2 regions of the Ensifer sp. ENS07 genome follow, and region 1 is predicted to be linked to the other one. Evidence: riboswitches for the same ligand, from Rfam matches in the RefSeq annotation. Region 1 holds a riboswitch; the other holds the start of a gene.
What was found. A riboswitch is a leader RNA that binds a small molecule or an ion and turns the genes downstream of it on or off. The one in region 1 is predicted to bind S-adenosylmethionine.
Positions count from the first base shown of each region.

Region 2: linked by a shared signal. The riboswitch ahead of IB277_RS17195 (O-succinylhomoserine sulfhydrylase) and the one ahead of metA (homoserine O-succinyltransferase) in region 1 are both predicted to bind S-adenosylmethionine.

Region 1 covers NZ_JACVBE010000010.1:236,344-243,622, forward strand. Annotated here, with positions in the region: gene trxA (thioredoxin) at 1-136, opposite strand, end outside; gene IB277_RS26340 (prolyl-tRNA synthetase associated domain-containing protein) at 195-704, opposite strand; tRNA gene IB277_RS26345 (tRNA-Gly) at 956-1,030, shown strand; gene IB277_RS26350 (aldose epimerase family protein) at 1,197-2,213, opposite strand; gene IB277_RS26355 (VWA domain-containing protein) at 2,477-3,661, opposite strand; gene metA (homoserine O-succinyltransferase) at 3,668-4,594, opposite strand; SAM riboswitch at 4,656-4,733, opposite strand; gene IB277_RS26365 (NUDIX domain-containing protein) at 4,976-5,419, opposite strand; gene IB277_RS26370 (MoxR family ATPase) at 5,416-6,255, opposite strand; gene IB277_RS26375 (RidA family protein) at 6,360-6,740, opposite strand; gene leuD (3-isopropylmalate dehydratase small subunit) at 6,750-7,279, opposite strand, start outside.
Region 2 covers NZ_JACVBE010000004.1:464,971-472,249, forward strand. Annotated here, with positions in the region: gene IB277_RS17180 (Hsp33 family molecular chaperone) at 1-558, shown strand, start outside; gene apaG (Co2+/Mg2+ efflux protein ApaG) at 617-1,009, opposite strand; gene IB277_RS17190 (hypothetical protein) at 1,008-1,181, shown strand; gene IB277_RS17195 (O-succinylhomoserine sulfhydrylase) at 1,237-2,421, opposite strand; SAM riboswitch at 2,466-2,544, opposite strand; gene IB277_RS17200 (2'-deoxycytidine 5'-triphosphate deaminase) at 2,619-3,716, shown strand; tRNA gene IB277_RS17205 (tRNA-Gly) at 3,798-3,872, shown strand; gene IB277_RS17210 (transporter substrate-binding domain-containing protein) at 4,017-4,850, shown strand; gene IB277_RS17215 (tellurite resistance TerB family protein) at 4,885-5,295, opposite strand; gene IB277_RS17220 (thermonuclease family protein) at 5,423-6,235, opposite strand; gene IB277_RS17225 (helix-turn-helix transcriptional regulator) at 6,249-6,902, opposite strand; gene IB277_RS17230 (calcium:proton antiporter) at 7,090-7,279, shown strand, end outside.

The DNA of each region.
Region 1 (7,279 bases):
TGGTGAAGTTGGCAGTGGTGGTTTCCTTGATCAGGTCACCGCCCGACGCGGCCGCCGGCGCCGGCTGGCCGAAGGAGGCCGAAGCCGTCATCTGAGTGCCGAAAGACCCTGCATAGGGATTGTCGCTGCCCGTCATTCTTCTCTCCTCGCCGGCTCGTCCGCCAGCTTACTGCATTCGCGCCAAAGATCGTATGTCAGGCCGTGACTTTCAAGACAAGCGGTTCGTGTCCGGTCGCTTCCATGAAGCGCAACAGATCCTTCGAAGCGATCGAGGTCGTTGCGTCGTTGGAAAGCGGGTGGCAGTTGACGATATCGAACGTCATCAGCGCCTCGTCGAGGATGACCTTGACGTTGCCCCCGGTGTCGTTGATCGCGCCGAAGGCGGTTACGGCCCCCGGAATGACGCCGAGATACTCCATCAGCTTCTCCGGCTTGCCGAAGGATACCTTGCTTGCCGCGCCGATCACCTGGTGCACGGTCTTCAGGTCCACCGTCGCGTGCTCCTCGACGGTGAGCAGGAAATAGTTGTCCTTCTTGTCCTTCACGAAGAGGTTTTTCGTGTGGCCACCGGGCATCTCGTCACGAAGCGCCACCGATTCGGCCACGGTGAAAACCGGAGCGTGGTTCTTCGTCTTATACTCGATTCCAAGTCCATCGAGAAAATTGAAGAGGTCTTCGGCGGTTTTCGGCTGTGATTCACGCATGATTCTCATCCCCACGGCGTTCGTTTCGTCTCTGCTTTAGGGGAGAAGGCCGTCAGGACGCAATCTCACAGGCGGCGAGGCCGGCCGAAAACGCGGCATTTCCGGGCTTTGCGAAGGGTGTCCAAAAAAATATTCGATTTCTCGTCATTTCCCTGTTGCATTCCAAAATCGCTTAGGCCATATACCGCCCGTCGCCGCAAGACAGCGCCGACGCCACGGTCCACCGACTACCCCCGGACCTTGGATGATGAGCGGGTGTAGCTCAGGGGTAGAGCACAACCTTGCCAAGGTTGGGGTCGGGCGTTCGAATCGCCTCACCCGCTCCAATTTCTCCCAACCACTTCATTTCACAGTCATTTCTGGAATGAAACGGCATTTGCCGTCAGGCATTCCATGCGCCGATAGTGCCGTCCGCACCATGTGGTTCGGACCGCCGAGACGGCTCCTTTTGCATTTTGCCTTTGTTGGTAAAGCCGGTCGCCGTTTCCGCGCTCAGCTCTTCATGAACACGTAGTCCGTCTCCTGCCGGCGGATCTCGCCGGGGCGAAGTACCGCGTTCGGGAAGCCGGCGTGGTTGGCCGCATCCGGCCAGATCTGGGTTTCGAGACAGAAGCCGGCAAAGGCGCCGTAACGGCGGCCCTCGAGGCCGGGGACGGGAATGTTCAGCTTTGCGCCGGTATAGAGTTGCACGCCGGGCTCGGTCGTCAGCACTTCCATCGTGACACCCGAATCGATGCTGCGAGCAAGCGCCACCGAATGTTTCGCCATGCGTTCGTTCGAAAGGCAGAAATTATGGTCGTAGGCGATACGCTCGCCTTCGGTCTGGCGGCTGAGCCGCGTCATTTCCCGCAGATCGAAGGCAGTGCCCTCGACCGGGCGGATCTCGCCCGTCGGCACCTGGCGTTCGCTGGTGGGCAGATAATGGTCGGCAGCGATCATGATGTCGTGGCCGAGGGCGTCGGCGCTGCCGTCGAGATTGAAATAGCTGTGCTGGCAGACATTGGCGAGCGTCGCTTGGTCGGTTTCGCTCTCGTAGACGACGCTCAAGACGCCGCCGGGCTTCAGCTGGTAGGTGCAGGTGACCTTGCAGTTGCCGGGATAACCGGCGCGGCCATCCGGGTCGGTAATGGCGAGCGTGATGCTGTCGGGCGTCTGCTTTAGGATCGTCCAGTTGCGCTTGCCGATATTGTCGCTGCCGCCGTGCAGATGCGTGACGCCCTTCTCGTTCAGTTCGAGCTGGTAGGCCTCGCCATCGAGCGTGAAGCGGCCGTTGCCGATGCGATTGGCGCAGCGTCCAGGCGTGGCGCCGAGATAGGGCGAATGGGCGAGATAGCTTTCGAGATCGGTGAAACCGAGCACCAGCGGCGGCTCATGGCCTTCCAGGCGCAGGTCCTGGATCACCGAGCCCCAGGTCAAGACATGGGCGGTGAGGCCGCCACCGGAGAGCACCACACGATGGACCGGCTCGCCGGATGGCAGGTGGCCGAAGATTTCCGTGTTCTGATGCATATTCACCGCTGGCTCCCACTACAGCGCTGCGCGTCTCCCCAGACGCACAAAGGTCGCCGTACACTTTTGAATTGCTGCATGTTTTGTCCTTGGCTCGGTTAGGATCCAAGGAAACATGCAACGGTGCGATCGCAGCAACCTGCGTCATTTCCAAAGGCACGGCAACCGGAAAATCATACTAAATGCGGCCTGGCGCCGTCTCCGGCCTGAGAGCAAAAACATCCAGCTATTCAAGGTGCTATAGCGACCTCTCGGCAGACATGTCAGCGCGACAGCTGCTTGGTCGCCTCCTGCAGGCCGGCGAGCGTCAAGGGGAACATTCGTCCCTCGAACAGGCCCTTCACCATCGTGATCGACTGGGTATAGCCCCAGTGCTGTTCGGGCACGGGATTGAGCCAGATGGAGCGCGGAAAATGTGCCGTCAGACGAGAGAGCCAGAGGGCGCCCGCCTCGTCGTTCCAGTGCTCCACCGAGCCGCCGGGGTGGCTGATTTCATAGGGGCTCATCGAAGCGTCGCCGACGAAGATGGCGCGATAGTCGCCGCCGTAGGTGCGCAGCACTTCCGTCGTACGGGTAATGTCGACACGGCGGCGGCGATTGTCCTTCCACAGGCCCTCGTAGACGCAATTGTGGAAGTAGAAATGCTCCATATGGCGGAACTCGCTGCGAGCCGCTGAAAACAACTCCTCGACGATGCGGATATGATCGTCCATCGATCCGCCGATATCGAAGAACATCAGAAGCTTCACCGCATTGCGGCGCTCCGGCCGCGTCACCACGTCGAGATAGCCGTGTTCGGCGGTGGCGCGGATCGTGCCGGAGAGGTCGAGTTCGTCGGCGGCACCCTGGCGCACCCAGCGCCGGAGCCGCTTCAGGGCCACTTTGATGTTGCGCGTGCCGAGCTCGATCGTGTCGTCATAATCCTTGAACTCGCGCCGGTCCCAAACCTTGACGGCGCGGCGGTGGCGCGACTGGTCCTGGCCGATCCGCACACCCTCGGGATTGTAGCCATAGGCGCCGAAAGGCGAGGTGCCGGCGGTACCGATCCATTTCGAGCCGCCCTGATGGCGGCCCTTTTGCTCCTGCAGCCGCTGGCGCAAGGTCTCCATCAGCTTGTCGAAGCCGCCGAGTGCCTCGATCAGGCGTTTTTCTTCCTCGCTCAGATGCTTCTCTGCGAGCTTGCGCAGCCAATCCTCGGGGATGGTGGCCTCTTCGCTCGCTTCCATCGGGTTGACTGCTTCGAGACCCGAAAAGCAGTGCTGGAACACCCGGTCGAAGCGGTCGATATGGCGTTCGTCCTTCACCAGTGCCGTGCGCGCAAGATAGTAGAAGGCTTCGACGTCGAAGGTGGCGATGCCCGCCTCCATCCCCTCGATCAAGGACAGGAATTCCCGGAGCGTGACCGGGACCTTCGCTGCCTTGAGTTCGAGGAAGAAGGGAATGAACATCTGACCTCAGCTTTTCCCGGTGCCGATCTCCGCGAGATCGTAGGGCGTCGTCTGGTACATCTCGTTGATCCAGTTACCGAAGAAGAGATGTGCATGGCTGCGCCAGCGGTTCTGCGGCGGCAGGGTCGAATCGTTGTGCGGGAAGTAGTCGTGCGGCATCTTGATCGGCACGCCCGCATCCACGTCGCGGAAGTATTCGTCCGACAGCGAGGTCGAATCATACTCCACGTGGTTGAACATGTAGAGCCGGTTGCCCTTTTTCTCGTGCACGAGGCAGACGCCCATCTCCTTCGATTCCATCAGGATTTCGAGGCTCGGCACCTTGTCGATGTCGGCGCGGCGCACTTCGGTCCAGCGCGAAACGGGGACGGCGAAATCGTCGGAGAAGCCGTTGAGATAGACGGAGGAGCGGTTGAGGTTCTGGTGACGATAGACGCCGAAGGCTTTTTCCTTCAGCGGATACTTCGGCACGTCGTGGAAGTGATAGATTGCCGCCATCGCGCCCCAGCAGACGTTGAGCGTCGAATGCACGTTGGTCTCGGTCCAGTCGAGGATGCGCTTCAGCTCGTCCCAATAGGTGACGTCTTCGTATTCGAGCGTCTCGACCGGGGCGCCGGTGATGATGAAACCGTCGAACTTGCGGCCCTGCACTTCTTCCCAGGTCTCGTAGAAGGAGAGCAGGTGATCTTCCGAGGTGTTCTTGGCGCGGTGAGCGCCGATGCGCACCAGCGACAGTTCCACCTGCAGCGGCGAAGCGCCGATCAGGCGCGCCATCTGGATCTCTGTCTTGATCTTGTTCGGCATGAGGTTCAGGAGCCCGATCTGGAGCGGGCGGATATCCTGACGGATCGCCACGGTCTCGGTCATCACCCGCACGCCCTCATGCGCGAGGGTTTCGAAGGCGGGCAGCGTATCGGGAATCTTGATGGGCATGGGCTTCCACTCGATCAATACAAAAAAACCGGCGGCGATTGATCGCGACCGGTCCTCGGAAATCCAACTTTCCTCGGCCCTTTAGCGACTTGTTTAACGTGGCTGCAAGCCGGCCGGCCAAATCACCACGGAGAATTTGATAGCGCGAGTGGGCCGCGGGGGTCAAGAAAAACGATTCGCGTAGGGGGCGGCTGCCCCTCATCCCGCTGCCGCGACCTTCTCCCCGCTGGCGGGGAGAAGCGGCCTTGCCGCACCCGATCGTTCCACGAGCTAAGCTCAGCGACCGTTCGGCCCATCTTGGCAGCCGGGTTCGCTGTCGGCACGTCTCGGCTTGGGGGCAGCCGTCGTCCTCGTCCCCTCTCCCCGCCCGCGGGGAGAGGGTCAGGGAGAGGGGCTGGTCTGCAGCAGGCTTAGAGCATCCCGCATGCCATAACCCAGCCGGCGGTCAGCCTGATCGATACCGAGCCAAAAGAAACGAAAGCGAATCGGGTCACCGCCGCCAAAGGGCGTCATTTCCTGATGTATCCAGGTCTGCCGTTGCTCGCCGGCAAGGGCGATGTGGAAGTAGTGCCGCCGATGACAGATCGTCCTGCCGTCCTTCGGGTAGTGGTAGTCCTGCGTGACGAGATGGGTGAGTGCTTCCGGCGGCGTCAGCCCGGTTTCCTCGATGAATTCCCGCTGAGCCGATGTCTCCGGGCTTTCGCCTGGTTCCATCGTACCGCCGGGCACCTGCAGCTCGATCTCTGGGAAATCCGGCTCGTCGAAGACCAGCAGGCGGTCCTGCCAGGTGGCGTAGATCAGGACCTTGTGCGCGTCCGGCCTCATCCGTCGCGGCGGGCCATGAAGGCGAGGCGCTCGAAGAGGTGCACGTCTTGTTCGTTCTTCAGGAGCGCACCGTGCAGCTTCGGCAACATGGTCTTGGCATCGGCCCTGAGGTCGGCCGGATCGACCTCGTCGGCGACGAGCAGGCGGATCCAGTCGAGCGCCTCTGACGTGGAGGGCTTCTTCTTCAGCCCCGGCACCTGGCGGATGTCGTAGAAGGCGGCGAGCGCCGCCGAAAGCAGCGTCTTGCGGATGCCGGGATAATGCACCTCGACGATGCGGGCGAGCGTGTCTGCATCGGGGAAGCGGATATAGTGGAAGAAGCAGCGGCGCAGAAACGCGTCCGGCAGCTCCTTCTCGTTGTTGGAGGTGATGATGACGATCGGCCGGTGACGCGCGCCGATCATCTCGCCGGTCTCGTAGACATGGAATTCCATGCGGTCGAGCTCCTGCAACAGGTCGTTCGGAAACTCGATGTCGGCCTTGTCTATCTCGTCGATCAGAAGCACCACGCGGCGATCGGCCTCGAAGGCCTGCCAGAGCTTGCCCTTGCGGATATAGTTCCGGACCTCGTTGACACGCTCGTCGCCGAGCTGGCTGTCGCGCAGCCGCGACACGGCGTCATATTCATAGAGGCCTTGCTGTGCCTTGGTCGTCGACTTGACGCTCCATTCGATGAGTTCGAGGCCAAGGGCGGCGGCGATCTGGCGGGCAAGCTCGGTCTTGCCGGTGCCGGGCTCGCCCTTGACCAGCAGCGGCCGCTCCAGCCGGATCGCGGCGTTGACGGCGATCATCAGGTCCTTGTCGGCGATATAGTCGGCGGTGCCTTGAAATTGCATGGGCGTCTTCCGGTTCAGCGTAAGTCAGGCGAAGTCATGCCCTATGGACTATCGCATAATGGCTTAAATCGGAATCGTTTTGAGGGTGGGCGCGATCAGGGGGGTCAGCCGCGAAGCGCGGTGACCTCGATCTCGATCAGCATTTCCGGGCGGATCAGGTCGCAGACGATCATCGTTGCGGCCGGGCGGATCTCGCCGAAGACTTCGCCGAAGATCGGGAACACCCGGTCGGCGAAGCTGGCATCGGTGACGTAATAGTGGTTGCGCACCACGTCCTTCATCGAGAAGCCCGCTTCCTTCAGCGCGCCCTCGATCGTCTTCAGGCAATTGCGCGCCTGCTCTTCCACCGTCTCGGGCATGGTCATGGTGGCGTAGTCATAGCCGGTCGTTCCGGAGACGAAGCACCAGTCACCCATCGCGACGGCACGCGAATAGCCTGCCGTCTTTTCGAAGGGCGAGCCCGAGGAGATGAGCTTGCGCGCCATATCTTCGTTTTATGCCCAGGGGCGCGCGGCGCCGACCGTCTTTTCGAAGCTGTCGATGGCGGTTGCCTTTTCCAGCGTCAGGCCGATGTCGTCGAGGCCGTTCAAGAGGCAGTGACGCTTGAAGGCGTCGACCTCGAACTTGACCGAACCGCCGTCCGGACCGGTGATTTCCTGGGATTCCAGGTCGACCGAGAGGATGGCGTTGGAGCCGCGCGAGGCGTCGTCCATCAGCTTGTCGAGGTCAGCCTGGCTGACGACGATCGGCAGGATGCCGTTCTTGAAACAGTTGTTGTAGAAGATGTCGGCAAAGGACGTGGAGATCACGCAGCGGATGCCGAAGTCGAGCAGCGCCCACGGAGCATGCTCGCGCGAGGAGCCGCAGCCGAAGTTATCGCCGGCAACGAGAATGCTGGCGTTCTGGTAGGCCGGCTTGTTGAGCACGAAGTCCGGGTTGACCGAGCCGTCTTCATTGTAGCGGGCTTCGGCGAAGAGGCCCTTGCCAAGGCCGGTGCGCTTGATCGTCTTCAGGTAGTCCTTCG
Region 2 (7,279 bases), on a different contig from region 1:
CAGGGGATCGTTGCGCTCGACGGAGCGACGCTGGAAGAAATCGCCGGCGTCTATTTCCGACAGTCGGAGCAGATCCCGACCAAGGTGCGCCTTGGCGTGGCCGAGCTTCTCGATCGCGACGAAAACGGCAAGCCGCGCCATCGCTGGCGCGCCGGCGGCATGGTCGCCCAGTTCCTGCCGGAAGCGCCGGAACGCATGCGCCAGCCCGACCTTTCCGGCGGTGATGGTGATGATGGTGAAAGCGCGTTCGGTGACGACGATCTCTGGGCCGAAGCCAAGGTGATGGTCGAAACGATCGACATGGACGAGTTGACCGATCCGATGGTCGGAACCGAGCGGCTGCTCTATCGCCTGTTCCACGAGCGCGGCGTCCGCGTCTACGAACCGCAGGCGGTCTACGACCGCTGCAGCTGCTCGCGCGAGAAGCTTCAGTCGGTGTTGTCCAACCTGAGCACGGACGACCTCGAAAGCACCATCGACGATGGCGAAGTCAAGGTGACCTGCGAGTTCTGCTCGACGACCTATCGCTTCGAAGCAAGCGAGGTGCGCCCGCAGTAGCGGGCGCTTCCGGCCGACTGGCCGCGATTTAGAGCGACGCTAGTCCGAAGGACGCGCTTCAGTTCAGGGTGCGCACGAGCCCGGGTGAATCGAGCGAGAAGGCGGGGATGGCAACGTTGAAGGTCTCTCCGCCTTCCGATTCCATGCTGTAGTGGCCGAACATGACGCCTGAGGGCGTATCCAGAGGGCATCCGGACGAATACTCATAGGTATCGCCGGGATTGAGCAGCGGCTGCTCGCCGATGACGCCCGGACCGCTGACCTCGTCGACTTGCCCGTTCTCATCGGTAATGTGCCAGTAGCGCGTCATCAACCGCACGGACGCGTCCGAGTGGTTTGAGATGACGATGCGATAGCCCCAGACATAGCGGCCGTCATCGGGATCCGACTGCTCTTCGAGATAGTACGGCTCCACCGTAACTTCTATGTCGCGGGTCAAAGCGCGATACATGGGCATCACCTTGCTTCAGGTCTTTCAGGGTATTCTACAGCAAGATGGTTTCGTCAAGAATAACGGCAAGATTGTGCGATCCCATGATGGGACGGATGGCCGTGCTGACGCGATCGAGCGGGTGAAACGTGCCTGGCACCTTGGCGCCGCGCCGCCGGAAACCATCTCGTGATGGCCGGCAAGCGGCGTCGGCCGCCGTTGATCACGGCGGCCGTGTCTTCGTAAAATCAGGACTTCACGGCCTTCAGCGCGCGGGCGAAATCTTCCACCACATCGTCGCTGTCCTCGATGCCGGCCGAGAAGCGCACGGTTCCAGCGGAAATGCCGAGCTCTTCGCGGGCCTCGTCGGTCAGGTTCTTGTGCGTGGTCGTTCCCGGATGGGTGATCAGGCTCTTGCTGTCGCCGAGGTTGTTGGAGATGCGCACGATCTCCAGCGCATTCTGCAGCGCGAAGGCTGCATCCTTGCCGCCCTTCAGTTCGAAGGCGACGAGCGTCGATCCGCCGGTCATCTGCTTGGCGATGATGTCGGCCTGCGGATGATCCTTGCGGCCAGGATAGATGACCTTGGCGACCTGCGGCTGTTCTGCCAGGAAGTCGGCCACGCGGCGGGCCGTTTCCGTCTGCTGACGCACGCGTAGCGGCAGCGTCTCGATGCCCTTCAGCAGCGTCCAGGCGTTGAACGGCGACATCGCCGGGCCGGTGTGGCGGAAGTAGTCGTGCAGGTGCTCGTTGATCCATTCCTTGTCGGAAAGCACGACACCGCCGAGGCAACGGCCCTGACCGTCGATATGCTTGGTGGCGGAATAGACGACGATATGGGCGCCGAGTTCCAGCGGCTTCTGGAAGAGCGGCGTCGCAAAGACGTTGTCGACGACGACCTTGGCGCCGATCTGGTTGGCGAGCTTGGCAACGCCGGCAATGTCGATGACTTCGAGCGTCGGGTTGGTCGGGCTTTCGAGGAAGAAGACCTTGGTGTTCTTCTGGATCGCCTTTTCCCAGTTGGCGAGGTCGCGTCCGTCGACCAGCGTGCACTCGATGCCGTATTTCGGCGCCAGCGTCTCGACCACCCAGCGGCAGGAGCCGAAGAGGGCGCGGGCGGCGACGATGTGGTCGCCGGCCTTCAGCTGGCAGAGAATTGCGGCGGTGACGGCAGCCATGCCCGATGCCGTGGCGCGCGCATCCTCGGCGCCTTCCAGCATGCACATGCGCTTTTCAAACATGTCGTTGGTCGGGCTACCGTAGCGGGCGTAGATGAAGCCTTCGGTCTCGCCCTTGAAACGAGCTTCCGCAGCTTCCGACGTCTCGTAGACAAAGCCCTGGGTAAGGAAGATCGCCTCGGAGGTCTCTCCGTGCTGGGAACGGGTGGTCCCGCCATGGACCAGTTGCGTTGCGGGGCGCCAGTTTTTGCTCATGTGACGGTCACTTTCAAAAACAAAAAAACCGGCCGCGTGAAGGGCCGGTTTGACACCCGGCCTTTTTAGCTACTTGTTTAACGTGGCTGCAAGCCGACCGGCCAAATCACCACGGGATAAAGCTTCAATACTGCCAGGGTACGCTTGCGTCAATTCCCGGAGTTTGGTTTTGTCTCGCAACTGAAAAGAGGACTGCAATGGGCCGCGACACTGGGATTTTGGCCGATCGCGCGATCGCCGCGCTGTTAGAATCGGGACGCCTCAAAAGCGAGAAGCCGCTGGATGTCGATCAGATCCAGCCGGCAAGCCTCGACCTGCGCCTAGGCTCGAAGGCTTTCCGCGTCCGCGCAAGCTTCATGCCAGGCCCGTCTCACCTCGTTGCCGACAAGCTCGACCGGCTGAAGCTGCACGTCGTCGATCTGACCGATGGCGCGGTGCTGGAAACGGGCTGCGTCTACATCGTGCCGCTGATGGAAAGCCTGGAACTGCCTGAGGGCATGTCGGCCTCGGCCAACCCGAAAAGCTCGACCGGTCGCCTCGACATCTTCACCCGCGTCATCACCGATCGCGCCCAGGAATTCGACAAGATCCCGGCCGGCTACAGCGGTCCGCTCTATCTCGAAATCAGCCCGCGCACCTTCCCGATCGTCGTGCGCCGAGGCTCGCGCCTGTCGCAGATCCGCTTCCGCATGGGCCAGTCTATTCTGTCGGAGCAGGAACTGCAGGCGCTGCACGAGAGCGACGTGCTGGTGGCGAGCGACAAGCCGAACGTCAGCGGCGGCGGCATCGCGCTGTCGATCGATCTGAAGGGCACCGGGCCCGAAGGCCTGATCGGCTATCGCGGCAAGCATCACACCGCCGTCATCGACGTCGACAAGAAAGCGCAGCACGCGATCTTCGATTTCTGGGAGCCACTCTACAGCCGCGGCCGCGACGAACTGATCCTCGATCCGGATGAGTTCTACATTCTCGTCTCGCGCGAGGCGGTGCATGTTCCGCCGCTTTATGCGGCCGAGATGACGCCGTTCGATCCGCTGGTCGGCGAGTTTCGCGTGCATTATGCCGGCTTCTTCGATCCGGGCTTCGGCCATGCCTCGGCCGGCGGCACGGGCAGCCGTGCCGTGCTGGAAGTGCGCAGCCACGAGGTGCCGTTCATCCTCGAACACGGCCAGATCGTCGGCCGCCTGATCTACGAACACATGCTGGAACGGCCGGATGGTCTCTATGGCCTCGGCGTCGGCTCCAACTACCAGGCGCAGGGCCTGAAGCTCTCGAAGCATTTCCGCGCCGAGTAGGGGATTTTGCAGCGCCCCTTACGCGATCCCGCGCAAGGGTGCTTGACAGATCGCCCCGGTTCGGGAAGTTTCGCAGGCGCCGCGGGTGTAGTTCAGCGGTAGAACGCCAGCTTCCCAAGCTGGATGTCGTCGGTTCGATCCCGATCACCCGCTCCATTCTTTCTCGTCCCGTTCCTTGTGTAACCGCGTTCTCGTGGCGGCCTATGGTCAGCTGCGCTGCGGCCGGTTACTTTACCGCTCGATGAATCACCGCGGTTCCAAGGGCCGCCCCTGCCACATGAGACGTGCCGGCCGCTGCCCATGAAAGTTCTTTCCTTTTTCGCCCTTTGCGTATCCTTGATCGCGACGCCGCTTGCGGCCGAGGCTAAGGATCTGCCGCTGCTGTTCGACGCGCGCGAACGCATCGCCAAGCCCGACCTCACGGGCCTGGCGCGCCTGCGTTTCCTGACGACGGTGGACTTTCCGCCGTTCAACTTCATCGACCAGTCCGGCAAGCTTTCGGGATTTCATGTCGATCTCGTGCGCGAGATCTGCCGCGAGCTCGACATCGAGGCCAAATGCCAGATCCAGGCCGTGACCTATGCGGAGCTGCTGCCGGCACTGGAAGAGGGGCAGGGCGAGGCGGTGGCCGCCGGTATCGCCGTCGGTCCGGAACTGCGCCAACGCTTTGGCTTTTCCCGCGCCTTCATGCGGCTTCCAGCGCGCTTCGCCGTCAATACCAAGGCGGCCGGCGCAGTCTCGGCACCGAGCGATCTCAAGGGGAAGCCGGTCGGTGTCGTCGCCGGAACCACGCATGAGGCGATGTTCAAGGCGTTTTTCCCAAAGATCGAGGCCAAGGTCTATCCCGACCGCGAGGCCATGCTGACGGCTCTGCAGAAGGGCGATGTGCCGGCGGTGTTTTCCGACGGCATGCAGCTGTCCTTCTGGATCTCGGGTAGCGCTGCTGGCGGCTGCTGCACGCTTGTCGATGGCGCCTACTTCTCGCAGCGCTTCCTCGGTGAAGGCCTGACGATCATGAACCGCAAGTCCGAGCCTGCCCTGACCCAGGCGATCGATCACGCGCTGCTGGCGCTGTCGCGCAGCGGCCGCTTGGAGGAAATCTACCTGCGCTACTTCCCGAACGGAATCTATTAGGCGCCAGAACTTTTCGGCGTGATCACCGGCCGGCCTATCGGCGGAAGCGGGCGAGCGCGCCGCGCTCGATAGCGGCGCAGGTCAGCTTGTCGAGGCCAAGCCGGTCGCGCAGCAACTGCAGCAGGCGGATTTCTTCGTTGCGGATGCGCTGGTCGGCGGCCGCGATCTCGACGGCGAGCGCATAGGCCGTCTCGTGGAACTTCTCCGGCAGCGCTTCGCGCACGATCTCGAGCATGATGTCGAGCCCCTCGGGCGCCGCCAGCTGCGCCGAGCATTCATGGCCGATATGGACGAGGCTGTCCTCGTCGAAGCCGTCGAACACGGGCAGGAATTGAACCAGCCGGCCGATGCGGGCAAACTCGTCGTCGCTCATCTCGCGGTCGACCGCCGACATCATCACCATGACATAGATGAGAGCTTCGTGGTGGCTGAGGCTTGGTTGCATGGGCTTTCCGGCGGTAGAGCGATTCCAGGGATGGCACGGTTCCTGATCCGGAATTGCGTCGTTTCAAAGAGTTGAGCCGTCTGCCGCTTTCGGCAGACGGTCGAGAGCTGGGAATTGTCGCGGCTATTTACAAGTCCGGCTGCGAAGCGTCCACTCCGATGCCGAGGGTCGGATCGTCGAATGTCATCGGCGTGTGGCTGAGGTCGCGCGGATCGTCACCGTAAAAACCGAGCTTCGCCTGGCGTGCTGCGTCGGCGCGTTTTTCGAGGGTCGAGCCGGGAACCGGCGTTGCCCAGCCATTGTCGACGAGCCAGGTGGCAAGATCCTGTCCGCCAAGCGTGCAGGAGGCGGTGGCCGAAGGGCCGGAATCTCCTTCGGGCAGATCGCAGCTGACCGCACGTGCGCGCAGGAAGTTTCTGAAGGCGGTTCGCGCGACGATGCCGCAGGGCCAGCTCTTGCCGGCGCTTTCGCAGGTCCGCTCCGCTTGTTCCGGCTCGATGCCGTCGATCTGCAGCGTCAGCTTGTCGAACTGGATCACACCGGCGGCGACCGCGACCGGGCGATAGAGTACGGTCGGCCCGGCGGCCTTCGCTTCCTTCTTCGGTTCCGACAACGGCGCACGCGGTTCCACCCGTTCGAGCGGCGCACTGGTGACCGTATCGGGCAGGCCGAACTGCTGTGGCTCGATGGCGCGTGCCGCATTTTCCGTCGTGGGCGATTGTTCGCTGGTCGTCGCCGCGCCGCCGGGATCGAGCGGGACCTCGTCGTCGGCCTGATCCGGCGTCGCCTCGAAATCTGTCATGTCGGGCGTTTCGAGAACGAGTTCCGGTGTGGCGGCGGTCTCACGGTCGCGGATGGCAACAGCGCCCGCATAGAGGATGCCGGTGAAAAGGGCGATTGCGGCGATGCCGCCGGCAAGGGTGTAGAAATGCTGCCGCATCAGGAAGGACGTCCTATTGGCTGGCCCAGATAATTCGGGCGATCCATTCGATCTGGCTGGTCTCGAAGCTCCGGTTCGGATGCTCGGGATTGAGCGATAGAAGTTCGATCACACGCGGCGTCTGGCGCGTGAGCACCTTTGCCATGACCTCGCCCTCCTGCGTCTTCACCACAACCCGATCGCCACGCCGGATCGGCGCGCCGGGGTCGACGATCAGGATGTCGCCGTCGCGGTAGAGCGGCAGCATGCTGTCTCCCTGGACCCCGAGCGCATAGGTGCCGCTGCGCTTTTCCGCATCCGTCGGAAAGTCGATGACGTCCCAGCCCTGACCGGCGGGAAAGCCGCCATCGTCGAAGTAGCCGCCGGCACCCGCCTGGGCAAAGCCGATCAGCGGGATCGTGGCAGCGGCCACCGGCTCGGAAGGCGCTGGGACCCCCTCCGGCTGCAGTAGGCTGGTGAACTGGTCCATGGTGGCGCCCGTCGCCCCCAGCACCTTGGCGATCGATTCTGTCGAGGGCCAGCGCTCGCGCCCGTCGGCGGAGCGACGTTTGGATTTGTTGAAGGAGGTCGGGTCGAGGCCGGCACGGCGCGCGAGGCCGGACGGCGAGAGCTGGTGGCGCTCGGCCAGGGTGTCGATAGCGTGCCAGATCGTGCCGTGAGACAACATGACGAGAGATCCAGGCCGGGCAGGCGGCCACTTGCTGCTTTGGTTCCCGGCCACACTACCGAAACGCTGCAGGGCGGTAAAGAATCGGGAGGAAAATAGTCCTCTTTCCGTCATTTGATTTGCGGGACGCGGCCCCTATAGTTCCGGTGATGGGCAGGACAGGCTTTCGGTGGAGGGCGTTTTGTTGATGCGCATGAAAGCGGAACGCCTGCTGATCGTCGCCATGCTTGCCGCGGTCGCCGGGCTTGCGCTCGAAGATCGCCTGCTTGAGATGGGGCGCCTCGCAACGCTTCTCGGTGCCGCCGGTCTGGTGGTTGCGATCGTGCTTGCATCGCTGCGGGTGTCGCATCACGCCGAGGTTCTGGCATCCAAGGTCG